Regions from separate parts of the Stenotrophomonas sp. YJH_SMC_25 genome, predicted to be linked through region 2. Evidence: riboswitches for the same ligand, from Rfam matches in the RefSeq annotation. Region 2 holds a riboswitch; the other holds the start of a gene.

Region 1 (7,248 bases), on a different contig from region 2:
CGACCGCATCGCCAACGCGGCCAACCTCTCGGCCCTGGTCTACCACGCCCTGCCCGACCTGAACTGGGTGGGCTTCTACCTGTACGACGGCAAGGAACTGGTGGTCGGCCCGTTCCAGGGCCTGCCGGCCTGCGTGCGCATCCCGCTGGACAAGGGCGTGTGCGGAGCCGCCGCCAGCCAGCGCGTGACCCAGCGTGTGGAGGACGTCGACGCCTTCCCCGGCCATATCGCCTGCGATTCGGCCTCGCGCTCGGAACTGGTGGTGCCGCTGCTGCGCGGCGATGAACTGATCGGCGTGTTCGATATCGACAGCCCGAAGGTCGGCCGCTTCGACGCAGAAGATCAGGCCGGCCTGGAAGCCATCGCCCGCGTGTTCGTCGAGGCGTTGGGATGAGCGCACCGAAGCTGCGCAACATCGGCCCGAAAAGTGCGGCGTGGCTGCGCCAGGTCGGCCTGCGCAGCCGCGACGACCTGGTCGCGATCGGAGCCGTCGGCGCCTTCGTCAAGGTCAAGCGCGCCGGCTTCAAGCCCAGCCTGAACCTGCTGTACTCGCTGGAAGGCGCGTTGCTGGACTGCCATTGGCAGGAGCTGAGCGAGCCACAGCGTGAAGCACTGGTGCAGGATTACGAAGCACGCATCGCTGCGCATCCGCTGAAGGCAGCCGGCCCGGCGTCGGGCCCGGTGCATGAGCAGCGCTTCGATGCCGACGATGACGCTGAGGACAGCGTGCCCGGGGGCGCGGACGAGGATTGAGGCCTCCGCGTTCCTGGGGATGCCGGCCAGCGGCCGGCACTACCAGTGTGATGCGGGATCGGTAGCGCCGGGCCATGCCCGGCGAGTGCGCTCAGGGCTGCTGCAGCTCCAGCAGCTCACCCACCAGCCCGATCTCGCCGCGCTCCAGCCACACCCGCAGGCGCGTGCCGTGGTCGATACGCAGCGCCCAGCACAGCGACATCGGCAGGCCGCAGACCTGCGACAGCACCATGCGCAACGGGCCGCCATGGCTGACCACCAGCGTCGGCACCGGATCGTCATCATCGAGCAGGCGATCCAGCGCGCGCGCGATGCGTCGCTCGAAGTGGCCCCAGCTCTCGCCATTGGGCGGCGGGAACGCGTGCGGGTCGGCATGGAAGGCCGCCAGTGCATCCTCCGGCAAGTCGAACAGCGACCGCCCGTCCCAATCGCCGAAGTCCAGCTCTTCCCATTCCTCGTCCGCTTCCACGTCCAGCCCACGCGGCGTGGCCAGGGCCATCGCCGTATGCAGCGCGCGCAACCGCGGTGAACTGATCACCCGCTCCCAGCGCTGCCCGGCATAGGCCTCGACCAGCTCCTGCGGCAGCCCGGCCAGCTGCGGTGGGTCGCTGCGGCCATCAAGGAACTCGTCACGGCCATTGCCGGCATGGCGGACCAGGTCGAGGATCATGCGCGCGTCCCGGACGGGCGACGCAGGTACAGCGGAAAACGGGCGGACATCGGCAACGGCACCACGGGATCGAGCAACCATTCTAAAGGCACAGCAAAGGCAGTCGCGCAGGCGCGACGCAACGGGACGGCCTGCGATGCCGTAGACTGCGCGCACTTCCAGGTGACCTGCGGCCATGGCCGGCAGGTTGAAACGGGAAGCCGGTGACGCGTGATTCCACGCCAGGCCGGCGCTGCCCCCGCAACGGTAAGCACGTCAGTTCCAGGCAACACCGCCACTGTGCCGCAGGCATGGGAAGGCGCCTGGACGGTGGCCTCGCGCCACCCGGCGGCAAGCCCGGAGACCGGCCCGGAAGCCTCAGGTCGCGATGCGGTGGGCATGGCGCTGGATGACCGTGGCGTGCGCTGCGGCATCGGCGCACGCCTGCCTTCGCGGCTCCTCCCCTTCGCCACGCGGGCGTGCGTGGCACCCGGAGTCCCCCATGAAGCTGCAGTCCCGAATGCTGTCCCTGGCCGTGCTGGCCGCCCTGCCCGCGCTGGCCCAGGCCGCCAATGACACCACCGCGCTCGACCAGATCCTGGTCACTGCCACCCGCACCCCGATCGCCCTGCAGGACAGCATCGCGCCGGCGCAGGTGATCGACCGCGCCCAGATCGAATCCAGCCAGGCCACTTCGCTGCAGGAACTGCTGCGCGGTCGCGCCGGCATCAACCTGGCCAATGCCGGCGGCCTCGGCAAGCAGAGCTCGCTGTTCCTGCGCGGTACCAATTCCGGCCACACCGTAGTGCTGGTGGACGGCGTGCGCATCAACAGCGCCGACCTCGGCCTGGCCATGTACCAGGACCTGCCGCTGGCGCAGATCGAGCGCGTGGAAATCGTGCGCGGCCCGCAGTCGAGCCTGTACGGCGCCGACGCCATCGGTGGCGTGATCCAGATCTTCACCCGCCGCAACCAGGGTGATTTCGCCCCGCACTTCCAGCTTGGCGGTGGCAGCAACGGCCTGCGTGAAGCCAGCGGTGGCATTGGCGGCGGTACCGAACGCGGCTGGTTCGGTGCGGATATCGCCTACCAGCATTCCGACGGCATCGATGCCTGCCGCGGCTCGGCCACGCTGTTCACCGGCTGCTTCGCCGACGAGCCCGACCGCGACGGCTACCGCAACCTGTCCAAGAGCCTGCGCGGTGGCTACACCTTCAACGAGCAGTGGAACGTGGAAGGCAGCGCCCTGCGCGCCGACGGCAGGAACCATTACGACGGTTACTACAACTATTCAGAAACCCGCCAGCAGGTGCTGGCCGGCAAGGTGCGCTACACCCCGTCCGAGCGCCTGGCATTCACCGCCAACGTCGGCCGCAGTGACAACGAGTCGGACAACTTTGGCGACTTCGGTGCACGTGGCAGCGCACAGACCCACCGCGACAGCGCCTCCCTGCAGGGCGATTTCGGCGTGGCCGAGGGCCAGCTGCTGAGCGCAGGCGTGGACTGGAGCGAAGACAACCTGGATGGCAGCAGCGCGGGTTACCTGGACGACCGCCGCCGCAACACCGGCGCATTCGTGCAGTACCAGGGCCGCTTCGGCCGCCACCAGCTGCAGGCCAGCGCACGCAGCGACGACAACCAGCAGTTCGGCAACCACGCCACCGGCAGCGTTGGCTGGGCGATGGAGCTGGGCCACGGCCTGCGCCTCAACGCCAGCTATGGCACGGCGTTCAAGGCACCGACCTTCAGCGATCTGTACGACCCGTGGAGCGGCGTGCCTACGTTGAACCCGGAGAAATCCAAGAGTGCCAACCTCGGCGTTTCGCAGCAGGGCCAGGGCTGGCACTGGGGCCTGGACGTGTATGAAACCCGCATCGATGACCTGATCACCTACGATGCGGCAACCTTCAAGATGCAGCAGGTGGAGAAGGCCCGCATCCGCGGTGCCGAGCTGACCGGTGGCGTGCTGCTGGCCGGCTTCGACATCAACGCGCAGCTGAGCTACACCGACCCGCGCAACCGCACCGGCGGCAGCACCCAGTTCGACAACTGGCTGCCACGCCGCGCGCAGCAGACCGCGCGCCTGGACATCGACCGTCGCTTCGGCGATTTCCGCGCCGGCCTGACCGTGCAGGGTGCCGGCAAGCGCTACGACGATGCCGCCAACACGGTGAAGGTGGGAGGCTACGGCACGCTGGACCTGCGCGCTGAGTACGCACTGACGCCATCGTGGTCGCTGCTGGCACGTGCCGCCAACGTCTTCGACCGTCGCTACGAAACGGTGGCATGGTTCAACCAGCCCGGCCGCGAGTACCAGTTGAGCGTGCGTTACCAGCCGAAGTGAGCGCAACGTTCATGGTAGTGCCGGCCACTGGCCGGCAACATCATGACCTTCGGCAACGCATTCCGGGTTGCCGGCCAGCGGCCGGCACTACCCCTCTGCTTCAGCCCCGCAACCCCGGCAGTTCACGCAGGTCGTCGATCACCGCCACCGCATGCGCGGTGGCCAGGTCCAGGCCGCGCGGATAGCCGTAGCGCACCAGCGCGATCGGCATGCTGGCCTCTTCGGCGGCGCGGTAGTCGGTCAACGAATCACCCACCATCAGGCAGGACTCCACCGGCAGCCCGAAGTGCGCGGCGATGTGCCGCAATGGCTCACCGCTGGGCTTGCGCTGCGGCAGCGAATCTCCCCCCAGTACCAGCGCGAATGCATCACCGATACCCAGGTGCTGCAGCAGCGGCGGCACCAGTGCTTCAGGCTTGTTGGTACAGATCGCCAGTGGCACGTTGCGCGCACGCAGTTGCGCCAGCGCTTCGCCCACGCCGTCGAACAGCCGCGGGCTGCGCAGCAGGCACTCACGGTAGTGCACCATGAACACCGGCATCACCTCGGCCAGGTCCACCTCGCGGCCGGCGGCCTGCACCGCCTGCTCGACCAGACGACGCACACCGTCACCGATCCAGCCCAGCACGGTGGCTTCCGGCACACGCGCCACGCCGATGTCCTCCAGCGTGCGGTTCAGCGCTTCGGCAATATCGGCAGCGCTGTCGACCAGCGTGCCATCGAGGTCGAACACGACCAGCGGATACGGATACGGCAAGGGACTGCACCTGCATGACGTGGGGCCGTCCATTGTACGCCGCAGTATTTTGGGCAGGCCTGCCTCAACCGATCCGGCGCGCACGCGTGGCCAGGAACGTGGGCAGGTAACGGTCGATCAGGAAGCGCGGCTGCGGCTGCCAGTCTTCCATGAAGCGATCGATGACGAAGCCGGCATCCAGCTGGCCACCGATCAGTTCGGTCAGGCTGTGGCCGAAGGTCAGCGCATCGCCCCGCGCCAGTTTCGCCTCGCGCTCGGCCGGTGGCAGGTCTTCCAGATCCGAATAGGGAATGGCGTACTGCGGCCGGATCAAGCCCTGTGCATCCAGCTGCGGATCGCGCGCGCCGACGAACAGCACCGGGTTGTAGAAGCTGGCCATCAGCATGCCATCGCGCGCCAGCACGCGGCGGCATTCGGTCCACACCGGGCGCACGTCGGGCACATACAGGTTGGAGATCGGGTGGAACACCACATCGAAGCTGTCGTTGGCGAAGGCGTGCAGATCGCGCATGTCGCCCTGCACCGTGCGCAGTTGCAGGCCATCACGCGCCGCCACCTGACGATCCTGCTCGAGCTGGCCATCGGACAGATCGAACACGGTCACCTCCGCCCCGGCCGCCGCCAGCACCGGGGCCTGCTGGCCACCGCCCGAGGCCAGGCAGAGGATGCGGCGGCCGCGCACATCCCCCAGCCAGTCCAGCGGCAGCGCGCGCGGGGTCAGGTGCACCTGCCAGCGGCCATCGCGCGCGGCGGCAATCGTTGAGCTTTCCACCGGGCGCGACCATTCGCGCACTTCGCTGGCCTGGCGGTCCCAGGCAGCACGGTTGTGGTCGATCAAGGCCTGTCCGTGGTTCATGTGTTCTCCTTGCCCGGTGGGCGCCAATCCAGATCCTGGAAGGCCGGGCTGGCGAAACACTCGGCCAGGAAGTCCAGGAATCGCCGCATGATAGCGGGCTGCTGGCGCCGTGATGCGTACACGGCATGAATGCCGAGTTCGTCCAGACTGAACTCGGGCAATAACTCGATCAGCTCGCCACTGCGCAGCAGTGGCGCCACCTGGTAGGTCGGCAGCATCGCGATGCCGGCGCCCGCACGCACCGCCTCCAGCAACAGCGACGCTTCGTTGGCGCTGATGTTGCCGCCCACCGCCACCGACAGCGAACGGCCATCGCGGTGCAGCTGCCACAGGCTCTTGCCCACGTAGTGATGGGTCAGGCAGTTGTGCCCGGCCAGGTGTTCCGGGGCGGTAGGCGTACCGCGCGCCTGCAGGTACGACGGCGTCGCGCACAGCACCGAGCGGCAGGTGGCCAGCCGTCGTGCGATCAGGCTGGGATCGATCTGGCGGGCGATGCGCACCGCAAGGTCCACCCGCTCTTCCACCAGGTTCACCATGCGGTCGACCAGCAGCAGCTCGATGCGCGCCGCCGGATGGCGTGCGACGAAACCGGCCACCGCACGCGCCAGGTGGCTCTGCCCGAACGACACGCTGGCGGTCACCCGCAGCGTGCCATGCGGTTCGGGATCGTCGCTGGCCAGCTCGCCCTGCAGTTCCTCGCCGATGGCCAGCATCTGCCGGAAGCGCGCCAGCGCCGCCTCGCCCGGGCCGGTCAGGCTGACCCGGCGCGTGGTCCGGTGCAGCAGGCGCGCGCCCAGCCAAGCCTCGACCTCGGCCAGGTAGCGGCTGACCATCGCCCGCGACATGTCCAGCACCTCGGCGGCGGCGGTGAGGCTGCCGCGCTCGGCCACCTCGACGAATACGGTCATGGCGGTCAGTCGGTCCATATGCTCGATCCATGCAACAAACAAGCGCGTTATACGCTGTTTTTCGAGCGACTGCAGCGGCCTAGAGTGGCCCCATTCCCACCCCACACCGCCCCACGGAGTCCTGCCATGAAGATCGCCCTCGTTGGTTCCACCGGCAACATCGGCCGCCAGATCGCCCGCCACGCGCTGGCCAACGGCCACGAACTCACCGTCATCGTGCGCAGCGCGCAGGATCTTCCGGCCGAACTGGCCGGTGCCCATCCGGTGATCGCCTCGCTGGATGACCAGGATGCCCTGGTCGCCGCCATCGCCGGCCACGACGTGCTGGCCAGCGCCTATGGCCCGCGTCCGGGCGATGACATCGGCCGCGTCGGCGAAGTGGCCGCGCAGCTGGCCGCCGCCGCGCGCAAGGCCGGTGTACCGCGCCTGGTGGTGGTCGGTGGCGCCGGCAGCCTGGAAGTCGCGCCGGGCGTGCAGCTGGTCGATACCCCCAACTTCCCGGAGGCCTACAAGCCGTACGCGCTGGCCCATCGTGAAGCCTTCAATCGCCTGCAGGCGGTGGACGACCTGGACTGGACCTTCTTCTCGCCGGCCGCCGAAATCGGCCCGGGCGAAGAGCGCGGCCAGTACCGCGTGCAGCCCAAGGCCTTCCTCGCTGATGCCAGCGGCCACAGCCGCATCAGCTACGCCGACTACGGCGCCGCGTTCGTCGCCGAGCTGGAAGCGCAGCAGTACCCGAAGCAGATCATCACCGCGGCGTACTGATCATGGCGTCCGCCGGGCATGGCCCGGCGCTACCCAGCTGTAGAGCCGAAGGCAACGGCAGGAGCCGTTGCCAGCGTCGCTTGCGACGGCCCGCAGAGGCCCGGGCAAGGACGCCCGGCATAGCCCACGTTCGGCTCCCCATTCGACACAAGGAATTTCCCATGCGCACCGCTGCCCTGCTGCTTCCCCTCGCCCTGGCCGCCAGCTTCACCAGTG
Region 2 (7,248 bases):
ACGAACGGAACACGCGCCAGCTGCCGCGCGACCACGCCGTCCTCCAGCTGCGCCCCGATGCGGATGCTGGCATCCACCGCTTCCGGCCCATGCTGCACGGCGCGGTCGGTCAGGCGCAGCTCCAGCTGCAGTTGTGGGTAGCGCTGCTGCAGTGAAGGCAACAAGGGGGCAAGCACGTGGCGACCGAAGGCGCTGCTGCTGGCGATGCGCAGCGGTCCGGCCGGTTCGATGTCACCGGCGGTGACCATCGCCTGCGCGCGCGCCAGGTCGGCTTCGATGTGGCGCACCTGCGCCAGGTACAGCGCGCCGGCCTCGCTGAGCGCCAGCTGCCGCGTACTTCGGTTCAGCAACCGTACGCCCAGATGGGCCTCCAGCCGGTTGATGTTCTGGCCGACCGCGGTGGCGCTGATGCCAAGGATGCGGGCCGCGGCGGCAATACTGCCGGTCTCTGCGGTGCGGGTGAAGCTGCGGATCAGTTGCAACAGGTTCATGACCGACCAGCTTGCCACGGGAAGGTCCAAGTATCGCTTGGTACTGAACCAAGCAGGTCGGTTGCACCCGTGATCATCCGGCCGCTGGGCAGGGCGCTGCCCTACACTGTGGCGATGCGCCCCGATTCCATTCTTACCCTGTCCTGCCCCGACCGCACCGGCATCGTCTACCGCGTGTCCGGCCTGCTGTTCGACCACGGCTGCAACATCCTCGACGCCCAGCAGTTCGGCGATGAGGAGAGTGGCCGCTTCTTCCTGCGCGTGCACTTCGACCGCGATGCCGGCCTGCCGCTGGAAACCGTGCACGCCGCCATGGCCACGCTTGCCGAGGGCTTCGGCATGGACTGGCAGCTGCACGATGGCCGACGCCGCGCGCGGCTGCTGGTGCTGGTCAGCAAACAGGGGCATTGCCTCAACGACCTGCTGTTCCGCGCCCACAGCGGCCAGCTGAAGGTGGACATCGCAGCAGTGGCGTCCAACCACGCCGACTTCGCGCCGCTGGCGGCGTCCTACCAGGTGCCGTTCCACCACCTGCCGGTGACCGCCGATACACGCGCGGTGCAGGAGCAGCAGATCATCGACCTGGTCGAGCGCGAACGCATCGACCTGGTGGTGCTGGCGCGCTACATGCAGATCCTGTCACCCACGCTGTGCCGCGCGCTGGCCGGCCGTGCCATCAACATCCACCACAGCTTCCTGCCCAGCTTCAAGGGCGCGCAGCCGTACCACCAGGCACACGCGCGTGGGGTCAAGATCATCGGCGCCACCGCGCACTATGTCACCGAGGACCTGGACGAAGGCCCGATCATCGAACAGGACGTGGCCCGCGTGGACCATGCGATGGCACCGCGCGAACTGGTGCGGCTGGGCAGCGATACCGAATCGCTGGTGCTGGCACGCGCGGTTCGCCGCCATGTGGAGCACCGCATCCTGCTCAATGGGCATCGCACGGTGGTGTTCCGGTAATCGCCCATCCCGCGTCCGCCGGGCATGGCCCGGCGCTACCACGGGTGCTATCCGGTAGTGCCGGCCGCTGGCCGGCAACTGCAGAGATCCCGAGGTTGCCGGCCAGCGCCCGGCACTACCGAATCCTGATTTCGTGCGCGGTAGCGCCGGGCCATGCCCGGCGGTCACGCCTCAGACGATCGCGATCCCCGCCTTGCCCAGCGCCTCGCGCACCATCACGTCGTTGGCTTCGGTCACCGGCTTGGTCAGCTCCCACAGGAACTTCACCCGGAAGCCGGACTTCACCGCGTCCTGCGCGCTCCACAGCACGCAGTAGTCACGGGCCAGGCCGCATACGTGCACTTCGCGGATGCGGCGTTCATGCAGCCAGCCGGCCAGGCCGGTGGCCGGGCGCTTGCCATCGGGGCCGTGGTTCTCGCGGAAGGCGCTGTACGAATCCACCTGTTGGCGCGTGCCCTTGCGCAGGATCAGGTCGGCCACGGTCCAGTCCACGCCCGGGTGCAGGGCGGCACCGGCGCTGCCCTGCACGCAGTGGTCCGGCCACAGGGTCTGCGGCTGCGCGTGCAGCAGGATGGTCTCGAACGGGCGTTGGCCGGGGTGCTGGCTGGCGAACGAGGCATGGTCGGCCGGGTGCCAGTCCTGTGTTGCCACCACGGTGCGGTAGCGGCGCTGCGCCAGCAGATCGGCAATGGGTGCCACCAGCGCATCGCCCTGGTCGCAGGCCAGGGCACCACCGGGCATGAAGTCCGGCTGCAGGTCGATCACCAGCAGGGCGACATCGGCGGGCAGGGCGGTCATGGCAGATCCAGCACGAACTCAAGGGGCGACCAGCGTGGCCGCCCCATGCCTGCGCGTCAATCGTCCTGCGGCGTCCCAGCGTCCTGACCGTAGTACAACAGGCCGATCTTGATCCGCTCGCGGCCATTCTCGCGGCGATGGCGGTTGGCATCGCGCAGCGAGTACACGCAGCCGCAGTATTCCTGCTGGTAGAACTGCTCGCGCTTGCTGATCTCGATCATGCGGCTGGCACCGCCGCCCTTGCGCCAGTTGTAGTCCCAGTACTGCAGGCCTTCATAGCGCGAGGCGGCGCGGATGCCGCAGTCGTTGATCTGCGCCATGTTCTTCCAGCGCGAGATGCCCAGCGAAGAACTGATGGTGTCGTAACCGTGCTCGTGCGCGTACAACGCAGTGCGCTCGAAGCGCATGTCGAAGCACATCGTGCAGCGGATGCCGCGCTCGGGCTCGTTTTCCATGCCGCGTGCGCGGCTGAACCAGTTGTCGGTGTCGTAGTCGCAGTCGATGAAGGGAATGCCGTGCTGCTCGGCGAAGCGGATGTTCTCCTGCTTGCGCAGCTCGTACTCCTTCACCGGGTGGATGTTGGGGTTGTAGAAGAAGATCGCGTAGTCGATCCCGGAGGCGGTGATCGCCTCCATCACTTCGCCGGAACAGGGCGCGCAGCACGAATGCAGCAGCAGGCGCTTGCCGTCGGCGGGCAGGGTCAGGGTGGGGCGTTGGAGCTCGGTCATCGTCAGGTACCGCATGGACCGCCGGCAACGGCGGTGGCCCATGCATCAGCGCGTGGGTGAACGGGTCTGGCCGGATACCGTGAACAGGACGCGCGCGGCCACACCGCCTGCACGCGCAGGACGACGACGGCCCCGGCAACCTCCCCGCGGAGATTCCAGGTCGAGTCAGGGGACGGTCGTGTCCCCCGGCCGGGGCCGGTATTCGGGCTGATGGACACGGGCCGCAGCCCACCTACTACCCGCCGCTTCCCAGGCGCGAGCCCAGTGCTGTTGGCAGGATTCGTTTCCATTCACCGCTGCGGGGCAGCTCCGGAATGGACGCGCGAGGCGCCTTCACCGGATTCCCGTTTAAACCCCTCCCCGCGCCGCAGCGATGGGAGGGATACCTTCGGCGTGTGCAAGGTGGACCTGTTGGTGGCGCCGGTCAAGAGCGCAGGGGTCAGAGCCCGCTGCGCTGCAACGGGATCCGACCCCAGCGGAAGGAAGGGGTCGGATCCCGCTGCCACGCAGCGGGCTCTGACCCCGGTCGGGATGCGCCTTCAATGCCCCACGGCCGCCCGCGTGCGGATGTCGTCCAGCCGCTGGTCGTGCAGCAGGCGGCCGTTCTCCCACACGGTCACCATTGCGTCCTCGAAGCCGTCCGGCAGGGTGTCGTCGCCGTTGGCCGGCAGTGGCACCGTATGCAGGCTGCCGTCATCCAGGCGGCGCAGCAGGCGCATGCGGCCACGCTTGCTGGTCTTGCCGGCATCGGTGACCGGATCCTTGTAGACGTCGATCCACTCACCCTCGACCCGCGCCGCCGAGCACTTCAGCGCGAACTTCTGCGTATCGCGGTCCAGTCGCTGCAGCAGTGCACCGCCCATGCCGAAGGCCACGTTGTCGGCAGCGTAGCCGTCGTCGGTGGTGCGCTGCAGGATCGCGCGGATGGTGTCCGGATTGATGCCATCGCCCTGGATCACCCGCACGTGGTTGAGCACGCGATAGCCCTTGCCGTTGAGGCTGTGGCCGAAGGCTTCATCCAGCCGGCGCAGGCTTTCGGCCACCACCTCCACCGGGTCACCCGAGTCGGGTCGGATGACCAGGGTGGCGCCCGACGCGATCACGTCATCGCGCAGGGTGGTGCCCCAGTGTTCGCTGATCGCGTGGTAGATGTCATAGCTGTCCGACACCACCGCCACGATCGAACCGGGCTTGCCGAACTGGCGCAGCATGTTGCGATAGGCGTCCACCTCGCGTTCGCGGCCCCAACTGGTGATGGTGCTGTGCTCGGCGGCCGGAATCGAATAGCCGGCCATCGGCGCGTGGTAGTGCGCGCGTGCCAGGCACAGCGCCGACACGGTATCGGTGCCGAGGAAGTTGACCAGGTGCGCGGCACCGCCCAACGCGGCCGATTCCAGGCTCGATACACCGCGCGCGCCGAAGTCGTGCAGCTTGAACGGCAGCTGCCCCTGCGGGTCGTCGCTGGTCTGCTGCAGGAACGCGGCGATGGTCTGCCGTGCGTGCCAGCTGATGGTGGCCACGGTGACCGGATACCACACGCGCAGCAGCAGCGTTTCCAGATACGACGGCACCCAGAACGCAGCCGGATCGGTCGACTCGATGGTCATCAGTGCCTGGTGGGTGGGCACCACGCTGCCCTCGGGAACGGCGCGGATGCGCACCGGCAGGTGGCCGCCAAGCCGGTCGACGATATCGCGCCAGCCGGCCTCGTTGAACGGTTCGCCATGGGCGGCGAATACCGCAGCAGCGTCGTCGATGTCGGCGTGGGTGACCGGTCGTGCCAGCGCGTCCTTGAGGATCGCCTGCAGGCCGAAGAACACCGTGCGATCGTGCAGGCCGCCACGTGATTCGACGTAGAAGAACGTGGCATCGGTACCCGGCGGGTACTGCAGCCAATGGCTGGCCTTGTAGCTGTCGGTGTTGAGGAGAAGATTATCGAGGTAGTGCATGACGGAAGCTCCTTCGCGTCGAGTGACACCAGCGGTCTATCCGCCAGTGGGGAGGCCGGGCCTGTCAGCCGCGGCCGAGGAAATACTCCAGGATGTGCAGGTGGTCTTCGAACAGCTGCGGGCCCATGTCCAGGGCTTCACTCACCGGTATCCAGCGCGCCTTGTCGGCGTCGTCGCCGCCGCGCACCGGCGGCAGGTCACCGGCCGGGAATTCGAAGTGGAAACCGTGGGTGATGGTGCGGCCGCGCTGGCTGCGGTCGGGGTGGTCGAAGACTTGCTGGCCCTTCAGCGACCCCTTCAGCACCGGCAGCGGAATCTTCAGCCGGGTTTCCTCGCGCAGTTCGCGCAGGCAGCTGTCGAGCAGGCTCTGTTCCTGGCCGACGAAGCCGCCGGGCAGTGCCCACAGCCCCTTGCCGGGTTCCGAGCGGCGACGCACCAGCAGCACGTGGCCTGAATGCACCACCACCGCATCGGTGGTGACGAAGGTGGGCGCGTAGGGCGCATCCTTCCACGCGGCCTTGTACTGTTCGATGAAGCGGTACTCGGCCACCAGCTGGCCATAGGCAGGCGCGCTTTTGCGGAACGCTTCGAGCATGTCGTACACCGGCGCCGGCACATTGCCACGCAGCATCAGCAGCGCGCCGTGGAAGTCGACGTCGCCGGCTTCGAACAGGTAGCGCCGCAGCTCGGTGGCCGACAGGGTGGCGGTGTGCTGCACGTCCACCAGCGGCCACTGCGGGAACTCGCGCAGGTAGTAGCTGGACGCGTCCTTGTCCATGCCGATCAGGCCTACCTTCGCATCGGCGGCGGCGCCGTCGTTGCGCAGGGCTTCAGCCACCTGGCGCTGCACGTTGGCGATCCACTGCGCTTCGTTGTACAGGTGGTCACGCAGCGGGCGGATCAGCAGGCGGTCGGTGTGGCCATCGAGGGCGGCCTGGATCATCACGGCACGTTCGGCCACGGTCCAGGGATTGCGCAGGCTGCGGGGGGTATCGGCAGAGCCGACCAGGAAGATCAGCTTGCGGGCCCGGCTCAGGGCCAGGCGGGCAACGGCGGCGTGGCCGTTGTGGAAGGGCTCGAATCGCCCGATGAAGACGAGATAGTCGAATTCCATGAGAATCCCTCATGTCGTTGTGGCAGCCGCGGGTCTGTCCCTTGGCTTGCTGCAGATGCTACGCCGATGGCGGGGCGGGTCAAGCCTGCAGCCGTGCTTTCTGCTGAACGGCGCATCGCGTGCGCGGACTGCGCCGTTGTTCTCAGGCCCTGAGAAGCCTCTGCGCCATACTGGCACCCACGCGGCGGACGGCATGCTCGGGGGCAAGACAGTGGCGGACAAGTACTGCGATCTGGTCATGAAAGGCGGCATCACCAGCGGCATCGTGTACCCCAATGCGGTACTGGCGCTGGCGCGCGAGTATCGCTTCAAGAGCATCGGCGGCACTTCGGCCGGCGCCATCGCCGCCGCCGTGGCGGCTGCGGCGGCCTGCGGTGATCGTCGTCAGCAGGCCGGCGAGCACCTGCCCGGCGATGCAGGCTATGGCGGGTTGTCGGCGGTGTCGGCGCAGCTGTCGCGGCGCGGCTTCATCTACAGCCTGTTCCAGCCCGCACGCGGGGCACGCGCGGCCTATCGCCTGCTGGTGGTGCTGACCGGCAATGCCAGCCTGCCGCACAAACTGCTGTGCCTGGCCGTTGCCGTGTTCGAGATCGCGCCGCTGGAAGTGCTGGTGTCGCTGGCGCTGCTGCTCGGCCTGGGCTGGTGGGGCGGTGGTTGGAGCGGGGTGGCGGCCACGCTGCTGCCGTCGCTGCTGTGCGCGTACGGTGCGGGTGTGGCCGGTGCCGCGCTTCGTGTGGCACGCGTGGCGCGACGCAATCTGCTGGGCCTGTGCAGCGGCCTCGGCCGCGATGCACGCACGCCGGCACTGACCGAGTGGCTGCACGAATGCCTGCAGCAGTTGTCCGGCAGGCCGCTGGATGCACCGCTCACCTTCGCCGACCTGCACGACGCGCCGCGCTATGCCGGCGAGCCGGACAGCCCGCATGCGATCAGCCTGCAGATGATCACCACCTGCGTGTCGCACAACGAGCCGCGCACGCTGCCGCTGGGCGGCGCGCAGTTCTGGTTCCTGCGCGAGGAATTCGAGCAGCTGTTCCCGGCCAGCGTGGTGCAGTGGCTGGTGACGCAGGCCGGCCCGCCGCTGGAGGTGGAAGGTCGGCAGTACTACCACCTGCCGCCGGGCCCGAAGCTGCCGGTGCTGGTGGCCACGCGCATGAGCCTGAGCTTCCCGCTGCTGATCAGCGCGGTGCCGCTGCATGAAC

What was found. A riboswitch is a leader RNA that binds a small molecule or an ion and turns the genes downstream of it on or off. The one in region 2 is predicted to bind cobalamin.
Region 1: it holds a riboswitch for cobalamin, as region 2 does, so the genes downstream of both, btuB (TonB-dependent vitamin B12 receptor) here and AC5P7E_RS03450 (epoxyqueuosine reductase QueH) in region 2, are expected to answer to the same signal.

The regions. Positions count from the first base shown of each region.
Region 1 is NZ_JCAFSV010000011.1:106,761-114,008, reverse strand. Features, by position in the region: gene AC5P7E_RS15895 (GAF domain-containing protein) at 1-394, shown strand, start outside; gene AC5P7E_RS15890 (TfoX/Sxy family protein) at 391-753, shown strand; gene AC5P7E_RS15885 (histidine phosphatase family protein) at 845-1,423, opposite strand; cobalamin riboswitch at 1,567-1,789, shown strand; gene btuB (TonB-dependent vitamin B12 receptor) at 1,905-3,746, shown strand; gene gph (phosphoglycolate phosphatase) at 3,847-4,503, opposite strand; gene AC5P7E_RS15870 (class I SAM-dependent methyltransferase) at 4,568-5,359, opposite strand; gene AC5P7E_RS15865 (LysR family transcriptional regulator) at 5,356-6,285, opposite strand; gene AC5P7E_RS15860 (NAD(P)-dependent oxidoreductase) at 6,394-7,032, shown strand; gene AC5P7E_RS15855 (MBL fold metallo-hydrolase) at 7,194-7,248, shown strand, end outside.
Region 2 is NZ_JCAFSV010000002.1:94,330-101,577, reverse strand. Features, by position in the region: gene AC5P7E_RS03465 (LysR family transcriptional regulator) at 1-491, opposite strand, end outside; gene purU (formyltetrahydrofolate deformylase) at 606-1,457, shown strand; gene pncA (bifunctional nicotinamidase/pyrazinamidase) at 1,629-2,255, opposite strand; gene AC5P7E_RS03450 (epoxyqueuosine reductase QueH) at 2,312-2,998, opposite strand; cobalamin riboswitch at 3,160-3,389, opposite strand; gene AC5P7E_RS03445 (nicotinate phosphoribosyltransferase) at 3,523-4,932, opposite strand; gene AC5P7E_RS03440 (bifunctional nicotinamide-nucleotide adenylyltransferase/Nudix hydroxylase) at 4,997-6,046, opposite strand; gene AC5P7E_RS03435 (patatin-like phospholipase family protein) at 6,240-7,248, shown strand, end outside.